Regions from separate parts of the Terrabacter sp. 2TAF16 genome, predicted to be linked through region 1. Evidence: riboswitches for the same ligand, from Rfam matches in the RefSeq annotation. Region 1 holds a riboswitch; each other region holds the start of a gene.
What was found. Region 1 has a riboswitch for S-adenosylmethionine ahead of metX (homoserine O-acetyltransferase MetX). Riboswitches for the same ligand answer to the same signal wherever they lie in the genome.
Positions count from the first base shown of each region.

Region 1 (3,843 bases):
GTGCCGAGGACGGACTGCGCCGCGACCGTGACAGCACCGGGGCTGCTGCACCCCGCCGCATCGTCAGCCGCGTCACGCGTGTCAGGGGCAGGTCCGCCAGCGGTGACCCCGGGCGGGGTCGGGACGACCGGGCGCGACTTCCGGAAGGGACACGCCAGGCCGCGACCGACTACGTCCTCGAGTCGGTGCGCAAGCGCCTCGAGCGCTGAGCCCAGCCCACTCGGCGACACGGCGTACTGCTGCGGCGTGCTGCGTGACGTGAACCCTGCCGCTGGGTCCGCGATCCACACCCCCTGACACGAAAGGCCCTCGGTCCACAGGAGCCGATCGGGGTCTGCCGGTCAACGGTGCGTGCCGCGAGGCTCGGGACATGCCGAAGATCTCACTGTCCGGGCCGGCCGAGCTGCTGACCATCATCCCCTTCCACCTGGGCTTCCAGCCGGAGCGCAGCGTCGTCGTGGTGTGCTTCCACGGCAAGCGGCTCGGGCTCGTCGCGCGGCTCGATCTCGTCGACGAGACCCTGGCCGCCGAGGCCGCCGCCCAGACGGTGCCGACCCTGCTCCAGGGTTCCCCGTCGTCGGTGGCCCTCGTGGGTTTCGAGCAGGTGCGCGACGAATCGCTGGCCCTGCTCGAGGCGCTCGCCACGGGCGTCGAGGACCACAGGGTCGTCGTCCGGGAGCGACTCGCGGTCCTCGAGGGGCGCTGGCGCTCGGTCGGGTGCGACTGCTGCCCCTCGGAGGGCTGGCTCCTCCCGGAGCAGGCGGACGTGCCGGCCGTGGCGAGCTACGTGGCGCTCGGGCACTCCGTCCTGGCGGACCGAGAGGGGCTGGCGAGGCTCGTCGAGCCGCTCGCCCCCACGGAGCCCCGGCACGACCTCGCTGCCGCCGCGATCGACGACTGGCAGCGCCGCTATGTCGCAGCCGGTGGCTCCCTCAGCAGGACGCCGGCCCGGGCGAGCCGGACGGACCGGAAGCCCGACCGGGGTCGGCGCCGTCGACCGGCGGGACGGGGGCGCCGACCCGGCGCGGCGCTCGGGGTCCTCGACGGCGGCGACCCGACGGCCCGCCAGTTCCTCGTCCACGACTCCCTCGTGGCCTGGGGAGGGGTGCTGCACGGCGAGATCGAGGGGTACGGCGTCGAGCACTGGCTCCCGTCCCTCGTCGGTCCGCTGCGTGACCCGCGCTTCCATGACGCCCTGCTGGCCTGGCTCTGCCCCGGGATGGCCTCGGCCGACTTCCTGTCCGACGACCTCGCAGCCCTCCTCGGGGTGCTGCTCGGTCCTGACCTCCGGCTCGCCCCGGCCGCGGGCGATCACGAGACGGCCGCCGTCCCGACACCCGACGGCGCCGAGCCCGGTCGCTCCCCGGGATCGCGCGCGGACCCGGGCGACCCCGACACTTCGGAGGGGTCGGGGACGGCCGTGCAGGAGCGCCTCGAGGAGGGCGACTCCGATGCGCTCCGAGCGCTGTTGCAGCTGCTGGCTGCGGGGCCGCCGTCGTCGGACCGGCACGACGACGACACGGACGAGGAGCACACCGACGTCGAAGACGACCACGAGGACGACCACGAGGACGACTACGAGGACGATGGCGAGCCGCCGCGCGACGTCTTCGAGGCACGACGGGTGCTGGACGAGCTGGACGCCGTGGGGACCCTGGCGGCGCTCGAGGCGTCGGTTGACCGGGACGCACCGCGCTCGCGCGACCTTCGGGCCGGCCTCGCCGCAGCGCCCGACGCGCCTCCCGAGTCGTGGCTCGGAGACGGCAACGACCCGAGCGGCTGGGAGGAGTGGGACGAGGCTGCGACGCCACGACTCGTCCTGTCCCGCCTCGAGCAGGTCTGCCGACTGACGCCGGCGGATCATGCGGTTCCCGTCCTGTCGCTCTTCGCCTCGATGGCGTGGTGGTGCGGCGACGGTGCGCGGGCCGGGGTCGCGGTCGACCGTGCGCTCGAGCTGGAGCCCGATGACGGGCTGGGGCGGCTGTTGCGACACGCCCTCGACGTCGGACTCCGGCCCCGGGAGTGCGCCTGAGCGTCTCCGGCGGCGGCGCCGTCCGTCCATGTCGTGGAACGGCGCGCGGCCTCTCCGTGAGGCCTCGCGTATGGTTGGAGCAGGTCATGAGTACCAGCGACAAGCCCCGGCTCGCTGGTCGGCAACCCTCCTTCGCGGTGGGGTGCCCCGGGTGAAGACCTGGCCGCCCCGTCCCCGGGTGCGTGCAAGCGCGAGGACCGAGGAGTACCCCGATGACCGTCACCCACCGGACGCAGAGCACCCGCCGCCGGGCGCGGCCCGGGACCGCTGGCACCGGCCAGACCGGCGACTCGGCGACGAGGGACCGTGCGGCGACGAGCCACGTCGACCCGACGGCACCGGAGCCCCGCCGGCCCGACGGCGCCTGGCGTGACGGCGACCCGGTCGGCCGGCGGCAGTTCGCCCACGTCGGTGACATCGAGCTCGAGCGCGGGGGAGTGCTGCCCGACGTTCGCATCGCCTACGAGACGTGGGGCCGGCTCAACGAGGCTGGCGACAACGTCATCCTCGTCGAGCACGCACTGACCGGCGACAGCCACGTCATCGGTGAGGCCGGCGACGGACACGCCTCGCCCGGCTGGTGGAACGCCCTCATCGGGCCCGACGGACCCGTTGACCCCGAGCGGTGGTTCGTCATCGCGTCCAACGTCCTCGGCGGGTGCCAGGGCAGCACCGGCCCCGCGAGCCCTGCGCCCGACGGTCGTCCCTGGGGCAGCCGTTTCCCCTACGTCACGGTCCGCGACCAGGTCGCCGTCGAGCGACGCCTCCTCGACGGGCTCGGCATCCGCCGCCTGGCGGCCGTCGTCGGCGGCTCGATGGGCGGGATGCGTGCGGTGGAGTGGGCCGCGACGCACCCCGACGACGTCGACCGCTGCATCGTGCTCGCGTCGACGGCGTACGCGACCGCCGACCAGATCGCCTGGTGCCAGCCGCAGCTGTTGGCGATCCGCAACGACCCCGACTTCGCGGGCGGCGACTACTACGAGGGCCACACGCGTCCCGACACCGGCCTGGGCCTGGCCCGCCGCATCGCCCACATCACGTACCGCACCGAGACCGAGCTCGGCACCCGCTTCGGGCGCGAGCCCCAGCTCGGCGAGGACCCGTTGCGCGCCGGCGACCGCGGTCGCTTCGCCGTCGAGTCCTACCTCGACCACCACGCGGGCAAGCTGGCCCGGCGCTTCGACGCCAACTCCTACGTCGTGCTGACCGAGGCGATGAACTCGCACGACGTCGGGCGCGACCGCGGGGGGCTCGAGGCCGCCCTCGAGCGCGTCCGCGCCGAGTGCACCATCGTCTCGGTCGACACCGACCGCCTCTACCCGCCCCGGCTCTCCGACGAGCTGCACGCCGCCCTGCCGGGGTCCCGTCGCGCACACATCACCTCGGAGTTCGGGCACGACGGCTTCCTCATCGAGGAGGACCAAGTGGGTCGCATCGTCCGAGACGCGCTCGAACGGCCGCGCGACTGAACCCATCTGCGCGCCGGGCCGGTTCGCCGACAGCCGGCGCTGTGGCACGCTCGTCGTCCGCGTCGCCGACGCCGCGGTGAGACTTCGCCCGGGACGCGCCGGACGCCTCGTAATCGGGTACGGTGCGAGCACTGGTTGTTTCCGTCCCAAGGAGGTCCGGGAAAGTGGCCATCGTCGTTGGTTATGTCGCCACCAAGGAAGGTCGCGCGGCGCTCAAGCGAGCCGCCGAGGAGTGCGTCCTGCGTGGAGCGAAGCTCGTCGTCATCAGCTCCCACCGGGGCGGCAAGGACTTCGACGCGAACGAGGCCAGCCAGTTCGAGAGCGAGCTCGCCCGGGTGC
Region 1 is NZ_JBFRFZ010000007.1:77,834-81,676, reverse strand. Features, by position in the region: gene AB4Z14_RS12420 (YkvA family protein) at 1-209, shown strand, start outside; gene AB4Z14_RS12415 (DUF4192 family protein) at 371-2,032, shown strand; SAM riboswitch class IV at 2,115-2,229, shown strand; gene metX (homoserine O-acetyltransferase MetX) at 2,245-3,504, shown strand; gene AB4Z14_RS12405 (universal stress protein) at 3,669-3,843, shown strand, end outside.

Region 2 (3,843 bases), on a different contig from region 1:
CTCGACGTAGGTCGCGTGGCCCTCGTCGTCCTGCTCGACGTAGGGCGTGCGGTCGAAGTAGGAGTGGCGCGCCGTCAGCCCGGCCGGCCCCGGGTCGTCGGGGAAGGCCCACCGCACCGGGTGGGTCGTCGAGAAGACGAAGCGCCCACCGGGGTGCAGCACGCGGGCGGCCTCCGCCATGACGACGTCGGAGTCCGCGACGAAGGGCACGACGCCGTATGCCGTGAAGACGGTGTCGAAGGACGCGTCGGCGAAGGGGAGGGCGCGTCCGTCGCACTGGGCGAACGGCACGCGGGTGACCGCGTCGGGGCTGTCGCCGAGCGCCGCGTTGACGGCCACGCCGGTCGCGACCATGCCGGCCGACAGGTCGGTGGCCACGACGGTCGCGCCGTGGGCCGCGAGCCAGCGGGAGCACTGCCCCGAGCCGGCGCCGATCTCGAGCACGACCTGGCCGGCCGGGTCGCCGAGCAGCCGCGCCTCCTCCTCGCGCAACCGCTCCGGCCCCCAGACGAAGTCCGTGTCGCCGAGGAACGACCCGTGCTCGACGTAGTACGACGCCGCCTCGCCGTCCCACCACGTGCGGTTCGCGGCGGCCGTCTCGTCCGGGGGAGCGGGACGACGGGTGGCCTCGGTGGGCGTGCTCACGGCATACGTGCTCTCTTTTGACCGGCTGGTGACAGCGCGGATAGGATTGCCGAGCACATCCGTGTGCGCACGATCAATGTTGCACCTGTCCACAAGGCATCGAGGCGCAGGCCGTCAGGCCCACCGCCCCGAGGTCCCCAATCTAACTGTCCACAATCGGAGTTCCTACTACATGACTGCCAACACGGTCGAGAAGACCGCGCCTGAGATCGCCATCAACGACATCGGCTCTCAGGAAGACATCCTTGCGGCGATCGACGCCACCATCAAGGACTTCAACGACGGCGACATCGTCGAGGGTCGCATCGTCAAGGTCGACCGGGACGAGGTCCTGCTCGACATCGGCTACAAGACCGAGGGCGTCATCCCCTCGCGCGAGCTGTCCATCAAGCACGACGTCGACCCGGGCGAGATCGTCAAGGTCGGTGACGAGGTCGAGGCCCTCGTCCTCCAGAAGGAGGACAAGGAAGGCCGTCTGATCCTGTCCAAGAAGCGTGCGCAGTACGAGCGCGCCTGGGGCACGATCGAGAAGGTCAAGGAGGAGGACGGCGTCGTCACCGGCACCGTCATCGAGGTCGTCAAGGGTGGTCTCATCCTCGACATCGGCCTCCGCGGCTTCCTGCCCGCCTCGCTCGTCGAGATGCGTCGTGTTCGCGACCTCCAGCCGTACGTCGGCAAGGAGATCGAGGCCAAGATCATCGAGCTCGACAAGAACCGCAACAACGTGGTCCTTTCGCGCCGTGCCTGGCTCGAGCAGACGCAGTCCGAGGTGCGCACGACGTTCCTCAAGGAGCTCCAGAAGGGCCAGGTCCGTTCGGGCGTCGTGTCCTCCATCGTCAACTTCGGTGCGTTCGTGGACCTCGGCGGCGTCGACGGTCTCGTCCACGTCTCGGAGCTGTCGTGGAAGCACATCGACCACCCGTCCGAGGTCGTCGAGGTCGGCACCGAGGTCACCGTCGAGGTGCTCGACGTCGACATGGACCGTGAGCGTGTCTCCCTGTCGCTGAAGGCGACGCAGGAGGACCCGTGGCAGCACTTCGCTCGCACGCACGCCATCGGCCAGGTCGTCCCCGGCAAGGTCACCAAGCTCGTCCCCTTCGGTGCGTTCGTGCGCGTCGAGGACGGCATCGAGGGCCTCGTCCACATCTCCGAGCTGGCCGAGCGCCACGTGGAGCTGCCGGAGCAGGTCGTCAACGTCGGCGACGAGATCTTCGTCAAGGTCATCGACATCGACCTCGAGCGTCGCCGCATCTCGCTGTCGCTCAAGCAGGCCAACGACCAGGCCGTCGCGGCGTCGGAGTTCGACCCGACCCTCTACGGCATGGCCGCCGAGTACGACGAGCAGGGCAACTACAAGTACCCCGAGGGCTTCGACCCGGAGACGAACGAGTGGCTCGAGGGCTTCGACGCCCAGCGCGAGAAGTGGGAGCGTCAGTACGCCGACGCCCACGCTCGCTGGGAGTCCCACAAGGCCCAGGTCGACGCCGCGACGAAGGCCGACGCCGAGGCTGCGGCCAACGCCGGCTCCGCGACGTCGTACTCGTCCGCGACCGGTGACGTCGCCGAGGCCGGCGACGCCGACCGCGGCGAGCGCGCCCCGCGCAACGCCCCGGCCCCGGTCGAGGGCACGCTGGCTTCGGACGAGGCGCTCGCTGCGCTTCGCGAGAAGCTGACGGGCAACTGACGCCAGTCACTGCTCGGAGCGACACGCTCTGAAAGAGCCCCGGACCCCTGTGGTCCGGGGCTCTTTCGCGTCCTGCGTCTCAGGATGCAAGAAGGCTCAGGACTCATTTCCGACTGAATCACTAGGAATTCCGAGTTGCGTAGGAGCGTCGTTGCCCGCGAATTGCCTTGCGGCACAGACAAACCGGCGTTGCTGCGCGTGGTGGAAGAGCCTGTCGCACTGAGGAGAAAGCACGCATTTCGACGATTGACGGGCTGCCCAGCGCCTTCGTAGTGTCGTCGACAGGTCAAGAGTTCCAGCGTCAAGCCCCGGCTCGCTGGACAGCAACCCTCCACCGCGGCGGGGTGCTCCGGGTGAGGACCAGGCCGTCGCCAGCAGGCGACGGCAAGCGCGGACTCGAAGTGGTCGGGTCCAGGACCGAGGAGCCGACATGGCGCGCACGACGAGCACCCACCTCGTGCTCCGCCGCCACGTCGACCTGCTCCGCGTGTCCAGCGCGCTCTGTCGTCCCTGACGACGTCCTGGCCGCCGAGACCTCGGCCGGCCGGTCGGCGCCCGGCCCAGCGGTGACCCCGTGGGGCTCGGACGCCAGCACGCACCCCCGCGGCCGCCGCCGCGCCCTGCCACCCGTCCGGTGACGGGTGCCCGAGCCATCCCTCCAGGAGCCTCACGTGCCATCCCTCTCCACGGTCCGGCGCTCAGCGCCGCCGACCACCACGTCGTCATCGTCGTCCTCGCCGCCTTCGCCGGCCGAGCCCACGGCGGGAGCGTCGACGTCCGCCCTCTCGGCCGCCCCGGCGCCGGCAACCCACTCGGTCCCGCCGTCCGGAGGCGGGCCGGTCCTCACCGTCGTCCCGCGGCGCAACCCGTGGACATGGGTCGGCGTCGCCGGCGTCGGACTGCTCGTGGCGATGTTCGTCAACGGCCTCGTCACCAACCCCGGCTGGGACTGGGCGACCTTCGGTCGCTACTTCGCCACCGAAACCGTCATCCGGGCTCTCGGCACGACGATCCAGCTCACCGTCCTCGGGACCGTGGCCGGCTTCGCCCTGGGGCTCGTCCTCGCGGCCATGCGACTGTCGTCCAACGCGTTCCTGCGGACCGTCGCGTGGGCCTACATCTGGGCGTTCCGGTCGATCCCGCTCATCGTCCAGCTGCTCTTCTGGTTCAACATCGCCTACCTCTACCAGACGATCAGCGTCGGGCTGCCGTTCGGGCCGTCCTTCGGCAGCGTCGAGACCAACGACCTCTTCGGGGCCCTGGGCGCCGCGGTGCTCGGGCTCGCCCTGCACCAGGCGGCCTACGCGGCCGAGATCATCCGCGGCGGCATCCTCTCCGTCGACGAGGGGCAACGCGAGGCGGCCTCGGCGCTCGGCATCCCGCGGCGCCGCCAGTTCGCGAGGATCGTCCTGCCGCAGGCGATGCGCTCGATCCTGCCCAACGCCGCCAACGAGGTGATCAGCCTCTTCAAGGGCACCTCGATCGTCTCCGTGCTCGCGATCCCGGAGCTCTTC
Region 2 is NZ_JBFRFZ010000001.1:345,061-348,903, reverse strand. Features, by position in the region: gene AB4Z14_RS01645 (class I SAM-dependent methyltransferase) at 1-645, opposite strand, end outside; gene rpsA (30S ribosomal protein S1) at 818-2,329, shown strand; SAM riboswitch class IV at 2,614-2,726, shown strand; gene AB4Z14_RS01635 (putative leader peptide) at 2,760-2,843, shown strand; gene AB4Z14_RS01630 (amino acid ABC transporter permease) at 3,001-3,843, shown strand, end outside.
Region 2: it holds a riboswitch for S-adenosylmethionine, as region 1 does, so the genes downstream of both, AB4Z14_RS01635 (putative leader peptide) here and metX (homoserine O-acetyltransferase MetX) in region 1, are expected to answer to the same signal.

Region 3 (3,843 bases), on a different contig from region 1:
CGGAACGAGCTGAAGCCGAAGACGTCGTGCAGGACGCGACCTGCGGCCTCCTCGTCGTGCCGGCCCTCGTCCGCGGCGACGGGTGCCTCGATCGTCACCTCGGCGTCGACGACCTCGAGCTCGGACCCGACCAGCTGCTTCTCCATGACCCGGCGAGCGTACCTGCCACCGCCGACCGGGCTCAGGTGAGCCGCTGCGTGACCGTGTGGGTGTCGCCGTCGTGGACGACCGTCGTCATGGCACCCTGCACGAGCGCGAGGAAGGGCGCGACGTGGCCGCACTCGACGTCGGCGACGATCGGCACGTCGAGCATCCCCAGGGCATCGACGACGGCCGCGTGCTGCGTGAAGCCGTGCGGCTCTGGCGCGCTGGTCCGGGACACGAGGATGCCGCTCGCGGCGTCGAACCAACCACGCAGGCGCATCGCGTGCAGGGCACGGCAGATGTCGTAGGAGTTCCACTCGGCGATGTCGAGCAGCACGACGGTGCCCTCGGGCGCGTGGTCGCGCGCGAAGGCAGCGATGTCCGCGAAGCGGCCGCCCGCGAGGAAGCTCACCGTCTCGACGCACCCCGCGACGAGCCTTCCGGAGAACGTGATGGGTGCGTCCTCGTGGCCCGGATCGATGCGGGTCCACGTCCCTCGGCCCTCGAGGGTCATCTCGGAGACCGTCGGGTTGCCGGCGTAGTCGTCCCAGCCGCCGGCACGGTGCCGCCCGGGGGAGTGCTGCCGCAGCTCGTCCCCGGCCGCGGCGCCCGCCACGTCGACCCAGTGGAGTATGCCGCCCGGCACGGCATACGGGGTGTCCATGAGGTTCTGCCCGTGGATCGTCGCGATGCCGGTCGTGAGGGTGAGGGGGGTCAGCCACGTCGACGTGTCGGAGAAGCCGACGCACCAGGTCGGCTCGGCGGCGGCGACCGCGTCGAGGTCGAGCAGGTCGAGCAGGTCGATGCCGGTCTCACCGCCCCACGGCGGGACGACCGCCCGGATGCTCGGGTCGAGGAGCATCCCCATGAGCTCGGCCGCGCGGGCTTCGCGGGGCCCGCTCACGTGGCTCGGCGCGTGGTTGAGCTCACCCACGACGACGTCGAAGCCACGGTCGCGGAGGCACTGGACGGCATACGCGAACCGTCCCCAGAGCTCGTCGGAGACGCCGGAGCTCGGCGAGGTCACGCCGATCCGGTCGCCGGGGCGCAGTGGGGCAGGGTAGCGGATCGGCATGGCTGCCATCGTGCCAGCCATGCCGATCCGCTTCAGCCCGGTTTCGGCCGGGTCGGTCGGGAGCGTCAGGCCTTGGCGGCCGTGAAGCCCTGCTCGAGGTCGGCGACGATGTCGTCGATGTGCTCGATGCCGACCGAGAGGCGCACGAGGCCCGGCGTCACGCCTGCAGCGAGGCGGTCCTCGTCGGGGCCCTGGGAGTGCGTCGTCGAGGCCGGGTGGATGACGAGCGAGCGGACGTCGCCGATGTTCGCGACGTGGCTGTGCAGGGTCAGCGCCTCGACGAACCTCTTGCCCGCCTCGAGGCCACCGGCGATCTCGAACGAGAGCACGGCGCCGGCGCCACGCGGCGTGTACTTCTCCGCGAGAGCGTGGAACGGGCTGTCCGGCAAGGACGCCCACACGACCTTCTCGACCTGGTCGTGACCCTGGAGGAAGGCAGCGACCTGGTGGGCGTTCTCGAGGTGACGCTCGATGCGCAGCGACAGCGTCTCGATCCCCTGGGCGATGAGGAACGCGTTGAAGGGCGACGCGGCCGGGCCGAGGTCGCGCAGCAGCTGGACGCGGGCCTTGAGGATGAAGGCGAGGTTGGCGCCGAGCGGGCTGCCGACGCCGAGGTCGCGGGCGAAGACGAGCCCGTGGTAGCTCTCCTCGGGCGTGTTGTAGTTGGGGAACTTCTCCGGGTCGGCGCCGAAGTCGAACGTGCCCGCGTCGACGATGACGCCGGCGATCGAGGTGCCGTGACCGCCGAGGTACTTCGTCGCCGAGTGCACGACGATGTCGGCGCCCCACTCGATGGGGCGGATGAGGTAGGGCGTCGCGACGGTGTTGTCGACGACGAGCGGTACGCCGTGCTCGTGCGCGAGGGCCGCGACGGCCTCGATGTCGAGGATCTCGCTCTTGGGGTTGGCGATGGTCTCGCCGAAGAGGAGCTTGGTGTTGGGGCGGATCGCCGCGCGCCACGAGTCGATCGACGTCGGGTCCTCGACGAAGCCGACCTCGATGCCGAACTTCGGCAGCGTGTGCTTGAAGAGGTTGAACGTCCCGCCGTAGAGGCTGGGGGAGACGACGACGTGGTCGCCCGCCTCGGCGATGTTGAGCACGGCGAGCGTCTCGGCAGCCTGGCCCGAGGCCACGAGGAGGGCGCCCACGCCGCCCTCGAGTGCCGCGATCCGCTGCTCGACGACGTCGGTCGTCGGGTTCATCAGACGGGTGTAGATGTTGCCGAACTCCTTGAGCCCGAAGAGGTTCGCGGCGTGGTCGGTGTCGTTGAAGACGTAGCTCGTCGTCTGGTAGATCGGCAGCGCGCGGGCCCCCGTGGCACTGTCGGGGGCCTGGCCGGCGTGGATCTGCTTGGTCTCGAAGGACCAGTTGGGCTCGGTCATCGGTCGTCCTGCTCTTCCTGGGTCGTGTCGCTGACCGGGGTCCCGTGTCACCGGGCCCCGTGCACCGACGGGTCGGTGCGGGAGAGAGGCTCTCCGCGCTTGCACGAGCGCCGGGTGGCGTCGACGGGCCAGGTCTTCACCCGGGGCACCCCACCGCGGTTGGAGGGTTGCCGGCCAGCGAGCCGGGGCTTGTCGCTGGCGCTCATGACCTACCGGCGAGTGTACGTATGCGTGTCCGCCAGGTGGGAGGCCATGTCCTCATCGTGGACGGGCCCTTTCCGACGAGCGTTCCCGATCGGCGCAGGGCCGCGTCGAACCGGACGGGATGGCTTGCAGGGCAGACCAGTTCGTTGTCCACAGGGGTGGCCTACCTCTTGAAAGTCGCTCGAACACCTGTTCTGCATATCTGCTTGGGTGAAGTAGGATCTGTGGATGACCGCGAATCCGGTTCGGGGAGTGGACTACCCGTCCACCTACCAGCAGCTGCTGGAGTGGTTCCCGGACAACCAGTCCTGCCTGGACTACCTGGCCGGACTGCGCTGGCCCGACGGGTTCGTGTGCCCGAAGTGCGAAGCCACTGAGTTCTGGCGCACCGGTGCCGGGCTGTGGATGTGCCGGGCCTGCGGGCGGCGCACGTCGGTCACCGCTGGAACGATCTTCGACCGGACGCGGACGCCGTTGTCGACCTGGTTCGCGGCGATCTGGTTCCTGACCTCGCAGAAGAACGGGATGTCCGCACTCGGCCTGCAACGGGTCCTCGGGTTCGGCTCCTACGAGACGGCGTGGGCCTGGATGCACAAGCTGCGCCGGGCGATGGTCCGCCCGGAGCGGGACAAGCTGTCCGGGATCGTGGAGCTCGACGAGACGATGATCGGCGGCGTCACCCGCGGCCGGATGGGCGGCTACGGCGACAAGGTCGCGGTCATGATCGCCATAGAACACAACGAAACCCGCCGCCTGGGCCGAGTCCGGCTCGGCGTCGCCACCCAGCCCGGAACCGCCGAGCTGGTCGACTTCGCCACCCGGGTCATCGAGCCCGGATCAACGATCCGCACCGACGGCGCCCGCACCCTGCGCCGGCTCGCCGACCTCGGCTACACCCACGAGTTCACCCTCGGCTACTCCGCGCCCGACAAGGCCAGCGTGCTGCCCGGAGTGCACCTGGTGGCCTCACTGCTCAAGCGCTGGCTGATCGGCACCCTGCACTTCCGCGTCGAGGAGGCACACCTGCCCTACTACCTC
Region 3 is NZ_JBFRFZ010000018.1:62,250-66,092, forward strand. Features, by position in the region: gene recQ (DNA helicase RecQ) at 1-146, opposite strand, end outside; gene AB4Z14_RS20380 (LD-carboxypeptidase) at 182-1,240, opposite strand; gene AB4Z14_RS20385 (bifunctional o-acetylhomoserine/o-acetylserine sulfhydrylase) at 1,285-2,601, opposite strand; SAM riboswitch class IV at 2,692-2,811, opposite strand; gene AB4Z14_RS20390 (IS1595 family transposase) at 3,034-3,843, shown strand, end outside.
Region 3: it holds a riboswitch for S-adenosylmethionine, as region 1 does, so the genes downstream of both, AB4Z14_RS20385 (bifunctional o-acetylhomoserine/o-acetylserine sulfhydrylase) here and metX (homoserine O-acetyltransferase MetX) in region 1, are expected to answer to the same signal.

Region 4 (3,843 bases), on a different contig from region 1:
CGCTCGTGCTGCGGCGGTGGTGGATGCTCGTCCCCGTCGTCGCCGCGCTCGTCGTGGCGGCGACGGTCGCCGCGCCGGCCTTCCGAGCCACCTCCTCGCCGACGGCCGACCGAGACCTCACGGTCATGTCGGCCAACGTCTGGATCGGGGCGGCCAACGCCGGCCAGCTCATGGATGCCGTGCGCTTCCACTCCGTCGACGTCCTCGTGCTCACCGAGGCGACACCCGCGATCCTGCGGCGACTCGACGCCGAAGGGGCAGCCGACTACTTCAGCCAGCGGGAGGGCGTCGCCCGGGCCAGCACCTACACGGGGACGATGGTCCTGTCGCGCTACCCGCTCTCGGTGCGCAGCCTCGGCACCGACCCGGCGCTCGAGGGCACCCGGAGCGTCCAGCCCGAGGTCGACGTGACCGTGCCCAACGGCACGGTGCGTCTCAAGGTCGCCCATCCCACGGCGCCCTTGCGCGGTGACACCGTCGAGTGGCGCGCGGGCCTGCGGGCGCTCCAGTCGTGGAAGCAGCGTCTCGACGGCGACGAGCTCCTCGTCATGGCCGGCGACTTCAACGCCGGCTTCGGCCACCCCGGCTTCCGCGACCTCGCCGCGGGCCTCGACGACGCGCAGCGCACCGACGGGCAGGGCTGGGTGCGCACCTGGCCCTTCGCGGGCAACCGGCTTCCGGCCTTCGTCCAGCTCGACCACCTGCTGAGCCGCGGCCTCACGGTCGTCGAGGCCGGGCAGGTGGCTCTCAACCGGGCCGACCACGCCGCGGTCTGGGCGAGCTACGCCCTGCCGGCGCGCTGACCCGACCCTGAGCGTTCGAGCGCACCGACCGCGCCGGCGCACCGGCGCACGGACCTGCTCAGCGGCGTACGCCCGCGCTCACCAGGGTCGCTCGACCTCGACGTCGCGCGGGTCGGTGCCCTCGAGCGCCCATCCGGTCTCGGTGAGCGTCCACTCCGCGTCGGTGCCGTGCTCGACGAGCCCCGCGACGGCCGCGACGAGACGCTCGACGCCCTCGAGCGTGCTGCCGAGGCCGATGCTGGCGCGGACCGCGGTGGCGGAACGCTCGCCCCACGGGTCCTCGAGGAGCTCGTCGACGAGCAGGTGGGCGCAGAACTTGCCGTCCCGCACGCCGATGCCGTGCTCGACGGAGAGGACCTGCGAGACGAGCGAGGAGTCCCAGCCGTCCATGGTGAAGGCGACGACGCCGACCCGGTCGCTGTCGTCACCGAAGATCGACAGGACCTCGACGCCCGCGACGTCGTCGAGTCCGGCGCGGAGCCGCTCGAGGAGGCGGGTCTCGTGCTCCTCGATGGCCTCGCGGTGCCGGCGGATCGTCGAGCAGGCCGCGGCGAGGGCGATGGCGCCGATGACGTTGGGGCTGCCGCCCTCGTGGCGCGCCGGCCCGGTCGCCCACGTGGTGCCGTCCTCGGTCACCGAGCGCGTCGCGCCGCCACCGAGCAGGTAGGGGTTGCCGGCGTCGAGCCAGTCGGAGCGCCCGGCGAGGACGCCCGCGCCGTAGGGGGCGTACGTCTTGTGCCCCGAGAACGCGACGTAGTCGGCGTCCCACGCGGCGAGGTCGATGGTGCGGTGCGCCGAGAGCTGGGCCGCGTCGACGGCGATCCGGGCGCCGTGCTCGTGCGCCAGGGTGGCGAAGCGCTCGACCGGCCAGACCTCTCCCGTCACGTTCGAGGCGGCCGCGACGACGACGAGGCGGTGGCGCGACGGGTGGTCGGTCAGCGCCTCCTCGAGCAGGGCGTGCGCGTCCTCGACGGTCTGCGGGACGGGGAGGCGCACGGTGCGGAAGCGGCCCCAGGGCAGCAAGGTCGAGTGGTGCTCGGTGCCGAAGACGAAGACCGTCGTGCGGCTCGGCAGCGCCTTGCTCAGCAGGGCCCACGAGTCGGTCGTCGTCCGGGTGAAGATGACGGAGTCGCCCTCACGCGCGCCGACGAAGGCGGCGACCTCGGCGCGGGCCTGCTCGTACCACGCGCTCGTCAGCCGCGAGGCGAACCCGGCGCCGCGGTGCACGGACGAGTAGGTCTCGAGCGCGCGGTCGACCGCGGCCTGGACCGTCTCGAGCGCCGGCGTCGAGGCCGCGTGGTCGAGGTTGGCGTATGCCGTGTCGCCGTGGAGCGTGGGCACGCGCAGTCCCGCGCCGACGACGGTGGGCAGCGTGCGCGCCTCGGGCACGACGTGCAGGGCGCGGGTGCGCACGACGGGTGCGGGGGAGCCGCCACAGAGGGAGGCCGCTGGGTGCGTCGAGGGAAGGACCGACATGGGAGTGCTCCTGGGTCATGGGACCCACCCGGTGCAGGTCCGCGCTTGCCGACCTCGATCACACGTTCAGACCGAGGATGGCCTGGTCGTCACCCGGAGCACCCCACCGCGGAGGAGGGTTGCTGGCCAGCGAGCCGGGGCTTGTCACTGGCACTCATGACCTGCGCCCGACGATAAAGGGGTCGGTCGCCGGCTGTCCACCGCCCGGTCCCCGGGTGTCGCGATCTGAGACGCCGACCCCGCCGGGGCCCTCGCGGGACGACGGCGGGCGCGGCCACGGCATACGGCGGCCGCGTCCGACTGGTCAGCCCTGTTGCGCGTGTGACGCGTGAGTTCAGCGGTGCGTTGACGTACGGTGCGAGCATGGCGTCACGTCCGTCCACCAACCAGCGCTCGAGCTCCGCCGCGGCCACCCGTGCCAAGGGGTCCGCGGGCAGCGCCTCGTCACGCCCTCCGGCAGCCCGGGGCGGCCGGCCCGCGCAGCGCAAGCCCGCGGCCCGCAAGCCCGCCGCCAAGACCGCGTCCAAGACGCGGGGCGGAGGCCTCCCCTTCCCGCTCGGCGCGATGCGCAACACGTGGATGGGCGTCTCGCACATGGCGGGGGGAGCGGTGCGCCGCGTCGGCCACAGTGCCGCCGACCTCGAGCCGGAGCACCGCCGCGACGGCATCGGCTTCGCGCTCATCGCGCTCGCCGTCGTCGTCGCCGCCCGTGAGTGGTGGGGCGTCTCCGGCACCTTCGGCCAGGTGGTGCACGCCGTCTTCGCCGGCACCTTCGGCCGCGTCGCCTACGCCGTCCCGCTCGTGCTGCTCGCCCTCGGCCTGCGCATGCTGCGCGCCCCCCAGGACGACGCCGCGACCAACCGCGTCGTCGTCGGCACCATCGCCCTGACCTTCGCCGCGTGCGGTCTGTCGCACCTTGCCGACGGCATCCCCAACCCGCCCGACGGCGCCGACGGCATGCGTGCCGCCGGCGGCATCCTCGGCTTCCTCGCCTCGAGCCCGCTCGCGGCGGCCGTCTCGACCTACGGGGCGCTCGTCCTGCTCGTCCTGCTCGGTCTCTTCGGCCTGCTCGTCATCACGGCGACGCCGGTCAACATGATCCCGACCCGCCTGCGCCAGCTGCGCGCCCTCGTCATCGACCGCGACCACGTCGACGAGCAGCCCGACGAGGCTCTCGACGCCCCTGCCGCAGCGGTGAAGCGCGCGCGCCGCAAGGCCGTCGACCTCGCCGACCGCGACGGCGACGAGGCGTTCCGCCAGGCCGCGCAGAAGGCCCTCGAGGACGAGGCGACCACGCAGCTGCGACCGGGCGAGAAGCGCCCGACCCCTCCCGGTCTGCTCGCCCCGCGTCCCGGCGGCGAGAAGGGGGTCGAGAAGGTCATCGACGCCACCGACCCCAAGACGCTCGGGGCGCCCGACACGAGCAAGGTCGGACCCAAGGCCGAGCTCATCCCGCCGCCCATGTCCGACCTGCCGGCTCGCGTCGAGCAGCTCAGTCTCGGCGGCGACATCACCTACCAGCTGCCCGACCACGCGATGCTGACGCCGGGGCCGCCGCACAAGA
Region 4 is NZ_JBFRFZ010000005.1:149,388-153,230, reverse strand. Features, by position in the region: gene AB4Z14_RS07935 (endonuclease/exonuclease/phosphatase family protein) at 1-803, shown strand, start outside; gene AB4Z14_RS07930 (aminotransferase class V-fold PLP-dependent enzyme) at 882-2,279, opposite strand; SAM riboswitch class IV at 2,316-2,441, opposite strand; gene AB4Z14_RS07925 (DNA translocase FtsK 4TM domain-containing protein) at 2,643-3,843, shown strand, end outside.
Region 4: it holds a riboswitch for S-adenosylmethionine, as region 1 does, so the genes downstream of both, AB4Z14_RS07930 (aminotransferase class V-fold PLP-dependent enzyme) here and metX (homoserine O-acetyltransferase MetX) in region 1, are expected to answer to the same signal.